One region of the Erythrobacter sp. F6033 genome, then DNA from elsewhere that is predicted to be linked to it. Evidence: predicted binding sites of a transcription regulator. Region 1 holds the regulator's gene; the other holds the start of a gene.
What was found. The regulator LexA, encoded in region 1, represses DNA repair genes until DNA is damaged. The targets are predictions, from matches to a motif close to GTTCCNCNCTTGTTCT.
Positions count from the first base shown of each region.

Region 2: recA (recombinase RecA) is a predicted target of LexA. The motif match lies at 1,216-1,231, and genes of this name have one in related genera.

Region 1 is NZ_JALKAZ010000001.1:1,370,379-1,373,659, reverse strand. Features, by position in the region: gene moaC (cyclic pyranopterin monophosphate synthase MoaC) at 1-371, shown strand, start outside; gene MWU39_RS06455 (molybdopterin molybdotransferase MoeA) at 380-1,585, shown strand; gene lexA (transcriptional repressor LexA) at 1,768-2,457, shown strand; gene MWU39_RS06445 (ComEC/Rec2 family competence protein) at 2,479-3,281, opposite strand, start outside.
Region 2 is NZ_JALKAZ010000001.1:1,125,717-1,128,997, forward strand. Features, by position in the region: gene MWU39_RS05300 (hypothetical protein) at 1-1,180, shown strand, start outside; gene recA (recombinase RecA) at 1,319-2,383, shown strand; gene alaS (alanine--tRNA ligase) at 2,586-3,281, shown strand, end outside.

The sequences.
Region 1 (3,281 bases):
CCATGACGCCCGAGGCCCTAAGCGCAATCCGCGAAGGCGATGCGCCCAAAGGCGATGTGCTAGGCACTGCCCGTATTGCCGGAATTATGGCGGCGAAGCGCACCGGGGACCTGATCCCGCTCTGCCATCCGCTGGGCCTTGAATCCGTGAATGTCGCTTTTGATTTTGAACACCAATCCATCAGAGCAACCGCTAGTGCTGCCCTGACCGGTAAGACTGGTGTTGAAATGGAAGCAATGGTCGCCGTTTCCACCGCACTCCTGACAATCTATGATATGGCCAAGGCTTTAGATAAGGGGATAGTGATCAGCGAGATAAGGCTGCTTGAAAAGCGCGGTGGCAAATCAGGTAACTGGAAGGCAGCGACCTAGTGCCGTCAATGCTGACACTCGAAGAGGCCCAGGCGAAGCTACTCGCTCTTGCGTCAGACATTCCGCCCGTTGAGATCCAAACCCATCTCGCGCAGGGTCATCATGTCAGCGAGGATGTCACAGCCGTCCGAACTCAACCAGCGGCTGATCTGTCAGCGATGGATGGATACGCAATCTGTGGGAACGGGCCATGGGATCTCGTGGGAGAAAGCCGCGCAGGCGCTCCCTTAAAAGGGCATCTGATTGATGGGCAGTGCGCCCGCATATCAACCGGCGCCCATCTCCCTGACGGTTCTGACCGCATTCTGATCCAAGAGAATGCTGTTGTCGACGGTCAGACAGTGAGCCTGCGCAAAGGCGAAGTCGTGCCGGAATCGGCGCAACACATCAGGCGCGCAGGTTTCGATTTTCATGAGGGCGACACTTTATTGCATCGCGGGACACTGATAGGACCTGCACAGATTGCCCTCGCGCTCTCTGGCGGCCTCTCTTCTCTGCCAGTGCTTCCCGCGCCGAGAATTGCTGTGCTTGACAGCGGAGACGAGCTTGTTCGTTTGCCCGCGACACTGGCGGCTCATCAAATTCCCGCGAGCAATGGCGCTATGCTTCGCGCAATGATTTCCCCGATTGCCGGCACGATCGATTTGCTCGGCCCGGTGGCGGACAATTTGGACGCATTGGCCGATGCCCTTTCAAAAACCAATGATTGCGACGTGCTTGTCACCTCCGGCGGCGCTTCAGTTGGCGATCATGATTTGATCCAGCAAGCGCTGATCAATTGGGGGGCAGAGATCGAGTTTTGGAAAGTCGCAATCAAACCGGGTAAACCGCTGATGATTGCAACCCGCCAGTCTGAGCAACGAAAGCAGGTGATATTGGGGCTACCAGGCAATCCCGTCTCCAGCTTCGTCACCTGTTACCTATTTGCATTGCCCCTGATCAGGGCAATGATGGGTTTTCAAACCCCTTTCCCAGGCCTGACCCAAATTCCAACAAAGCAAGACCTTCCCCCTGGCGGGCACCGAAGAGAATTTCTCAGAGCCGTATCAGATGGACAATCGGTTTGGCTCACAGATTCGCAAGATTCGAGCGCTCTTCAATCACTGGCGAAAGCGAATTGCCTCATCGATAGACCTTCTGGATGTGCTGCTTCACAAGCCGGAGCCGAAGTTGGCGTCTTTTGGCTCGAAAATGGCGGTAAACCGAGGTCTTGAGAGACTGGATCAGGTTGACAGGCCCTCTAAGGTTGCCTATTCGTTCCACATTCGTTCACCTTATTGGCGGACGGCCAGTATTCATAACGCACCTCTCTGTGGTGCCTCTTTGGGTGCGCATATGTGGCACTAGAAAGCGTGTATGCGCTTTTGCGAATGGTGCGTCTTAGGGAGCAAACTCCATGCTGACGGCAAAGCAGCACGAATTAATCCGGTTTATCCAACAACGGCTTGACGAATCCGGCATTTCACCAAGCTTCGAAGAAATGAAAGAGGCGCTCGACCTTAAGAGTAAGTCGGGTGTTCATAGATTGATCTCAGCTCTTGAAGAACGCGGTTTTATTCGGCGTCTTCCCAATCGCGCTCGCGCGCTTGAAGTCATCAAGATGCCAGAGGACGCGACCCCGACGCCGCGTAGCTCTTTAGCCGCCAATGACACTATCGTAGCGGGCAATGCTGCGATGAGGGCTGCCCCGGAACCCGCGAATGATGTGATTGAGATTCCACTTCATGGGCGGATTGCGGCTGGTGCACCGATTGAGGCTCTCGAAGGTCAAAACTCACTCCCAGTCCCAGCTGCTCTGCTTGGTCCGGGCGAGCATTACGCTCTTGAGGTGTCTGGTGACTCGATGGTCGAGGCTGGCATTTTCGATGGTGACTTTGCGCTTGTGCGCCGCACCGACAGCGCGCGGGACGGTGAGATTGTCGTTGCGCTAGTGCGCGGTGAAGAGGCGACTTTGAAGTATCTTCACAAAGAAGGTGCTAGCGTCAGATTGGATCCAGCAAACGCTGCCTATGACCCTCAAGTCTACGGCTCAAACGAGGTGCAGGTTCAGGGCAAATTGGCTGGCCTGCTCCGTCGGTATCATTGATTATGTGAGCGCGGGGCGGTGTCAGTCACCCTCCCCGCGCCACCACCCGTGTTCGCCTTGTCGCGATGCAACGCTGTCTATCCGTCCGTTCACTAGGATGAGCGATAGACCGCCGGTTTCCTCCAGCATTCTCCTGTCAGCCTTCAACCAGCGCGGTGAGCAGGACATAGGAAGATAGCGGTCTGCCACGACGATATCTGATCGTTCGCAGGCCGCAGCAAGGGCACGTTCTTCAACAAGGTCCCTGTTGCGCGCCAGCATAAGCACCCACGTTCTTCCTCCTCTTTCGATCTCTAAGACACAGAATTCATATGAGCAGCGTGCCCCAGGCCAGTCGGCGATTGGGACCGGATCGCTGGTGATACTCGCCAATTCAAGCAAATTGTCTCGGGAATAGGATGACCGACTGTCACGAAGTGACAGCAACCTGCGTCCTCCATTTGGATCCTCAACGGTTATTCCAACATGCTTACCTTCGCGGCCGATCAGCACATCCGGAATGGGGGTGCGAATTAGCATGGCCGCAGCCAACGAGACGGGCAAAATTCCGAGTAATCGAGCCGAACCGTTCCAAAGCGCCAACCACAAAGAGCCGACAACGAATAGCGCAATCGTGCCGTACCCCATTTGCGGCATCAATTTCACTGCACCTGGCTGGGATGAAGTGAAGTGGGCAATCGCCAACAGCGCATCAAGTGACTGTTGAACCAGCCACCAAACCGGTTTGCCAAGCCCGATCAAATCGAGAAATAAGCCAATTGCAATCAGGGGCATCGAAATGAATGTGACCATTGGGATCGCAACGACATTTGCAAACGCCCCGT
Region 2 (3,281 bases), 240 kb from region 1:
GCAAACTGGTGAGGGGTTCGAAGCTGTACGTTGCGCGGGCATTCCCGAAACTCTCACCTTTGACGGTATTCCCACGGGATTGTCCGCGAAGCCGGTTTTCTCGATCGATACGCAGGATGAAAGCGGTGGGACCTATGAGGTCACGCTAACTTACCTCGCGTGGGGCTTCGACTGGCAGGCAGACTACATCGCCACTTTCAAAAACACTCCTGGCCGCGGCGATGAATTCGAAATGAGTCTGCTTAGCTGGCTCAGCCTTGTAAATGATAACGGCCAGTCGTTCGAGAATACGCAGCTTTTGGTGATTGCGGGAACGCTCAACATTGAAAGCGATTTTGAAGGGCTTGCTGACCCACCTGTTGCGAGCCCGCTGCGTCTGACCTGCTATCCGCTTGGCAATACAAAGCAGGGTTCCGCTATCCCTATCCCGCCTCCTCCTCCGCCCCCTGCACCTGCGCCAATGGCCGGGTACGCCGAAGACAGAATGATTGTCGTCACAGGCTCTCGGATGAAGCGGGCTAATTTGGAGTCAGTGGCTGCAGTTTCCGTATTGTCAGCTGAAGAAGAGCAGCTTGGTGACCTGAAACTCTACCGTGTTCCGGAGCGCGTTACCGTTTCGGCCAAGGGATTGAAGCAGGTGGCCTTCCTGAACAAACAGGATGTGAAGGCGCGCTTGCTCTATCTGGCAGAGTGCAATCCCTATTATTGGCGCGATCCCGAAGAAGATTTCAGACCAGCTGACATGCTGCTTGTGACGAAGAATACGGACATGAAAGGGCTGGGAGTGGCCCTGCCGCAAGGTTCAATGACGCTCTACGAGCCCGGTGGGTTCGGCCTGCAAATGGTCGCGCAAACGGACCTGCGCGATTACGCTCGCGGACAAGATGTTGAATTGGAAATGCCGAGCAGCAACCAAGTCAATGTCTCGTGCGGCCGGATCAAAGAAGATGCTGAACCGGACGAAGAAGGCCGCAAATGGGTCAAGATGCAGGCCAAACTGCGCAACGCCAATCCTCACGATGTGACGATCCGGTTGCGACTTGGCGAATCGGGTGAGTGGGACATCCGCCCGCGCGGCGCAAAAACTCGCGTGAAGAATGGAGACGAGATTGTTGAGATCAAAATCGCAGCGAATTCGACGCGCAATTTCGAATGGAAAATCCGCAGTCCTTCGCGGTAATTCGGATATTATCACAGACTTGTAGGAAAATTCATGTTCCACTCTTGTTCTTGTGGAACAAATGGGATACATACTGTCTCAACAAGGGGGCGGTCGATAATTCCTGATCACCTCTAGGCAAGTTAAGGAGGCCGTGCGATGGCTACTAATCTTAAGTTGGTAGATAAGGAAAAATCCGTGGACCGTTCAAAGGCGCTCGACGCTGCGCTCGCTCAGATTGATCGCGCATTCGGCAAAGGCTCGGCGATGAAGCTGGGCTCGAAAGAGGCGATGGAAGTTGAATCCATTTCAACCGGTTCGCTCGGCCTTGATATTGCACTTGGCATAGGTGGCCTTCCGAAAGGCCGTGTCATTGAAGTCTATGGTCCAGAAAGCTCGGGTAAAACGACACTCGCGCTCCATGTCATTGCAGAGGCTCAGAAAGCTGGCGGGACGGCTGCGTTTGTCGACGCTGAGCACGCGCTTGACCCTGTTTATGCGAAAAAGCTTGGCGTGGACATTGATGAATTGATCGTCTCGCAACCCGATACCGGTGAACAGGCTCTGGAAATTACCGACACTCTCGTCCGCTCCAACGCGATTGACATCTTGGTAGTCGACTCGGTCGCGGCGCTTGTCCCCCGCGCGGAAATCGAAGGTGAAATGGGCGATTCCCATGTCGGCCTTCAGGCACGGTTGATGTCCCAATCGCTGCGCAAGCTGACCGGATCGATCAACCGTTCTAAATGTATGGTGATCTTCATTAACCAGCTACGCATGAAAATCGGCGTTATGTATGGCAATCCCGAGGTGACAACCGGCGGGAACGCGCTCAAGTTCTATGCATCTGTTCGCCTCGATATTCGCCGTACGGGCCAGATCAAGGACCGCGATGAAGTGGTAGGCAACTCCACCCGTGTCAAAGTGGTGAAGAACAAGGTTGCCCCGCCGTTCAAGCAGGTCGAGTTCGACATCATGTATGGTGAAGGTATCTCGAAGCGCGGTGAAATCCTTGATCTTGGCGTGAAGGCGGATCTGGTAGAGAAATCGGGTAGCTGGTATTCCTATGACAGCGTTCGCATTGGCCAGGGCCGTGAAAATGCCAAGATGTATCTCAAGGAAAATCCTGAAGTTTGTGACCGGTTGGAAGCTGCTATTCGCAGCCGCACTGATGAGGTCGCCGAGGAAATGATGGCGGGGCCGGACGCGAACCCCGACGACTGATCCTCAAGCGGGCAAGGCTGCGATCGCTGCAGCGCCCGGAAAACCGGAAAACCGGCACTCGCCAGTCCAACCCCAAGGGCACAAGGCGAGGCCGGTTTTTCTGTATCTGCGTGTAGCAAATTGCTTTTTTGGTTCGCTGCTAATCAGCGACAATGCACACAGTGTCTTGTCCCCGCGCGGCGCATTCCCTAACTGCCAAACTATGACGTCAACCAATGATATTCGCCGGTCGTTTCTAGACTTCTTTGGCAGTGCTGATCACGCGCAGGTGCCCAGTGCCCCGCTTGTGCCCTATAACGACCCAACATTGATGTTCGTCAATGCGGGTATGGTGCCCTTCAAAAACGTGTTTACCGGTCTTGAGACACCTCCTGCACCGCGCGCAACGTCCTCACAAAAATGTGTGCGGGCAGGCGGCAAGCACAACGATCTCGATAATGTCGGTTATACTGCGCGTCATCACACATTCTTCGAGATGCTCGGCAACTTCTCTTTCGGCGATTACTTCAAAGAGCAAGCAATCGAGAATGCTTGGACGTTGCTGACCCGAGAATGGGGTCTTTCGCGAGATCGGCTCACTGCGACTGTCTATCATACAGATGATGAAGCGTTTGATTTGTGGCGTAAGATATCAGGACTGCCTGAAGAGCGGATCATCCGCATCCCGACCAACGATAACTTCTGGTCGATGGGCGAAACAGGGCCTTGCGGGCCGTGTTCGGAGATTTTCTACGATCACGGCGATCACATTTTTGGCGGACCTCCCGGCAGTCCTGACGAAGATGGCGATCGTTTTGTCGAAATCTGGAATTTGGTCTTCATGCAGTTTGACCAACAGGCAGATGGCAACCGGCGCGACCTGCCCAGTCCTTCGATCGATACCGGAATGGGCTTGGAG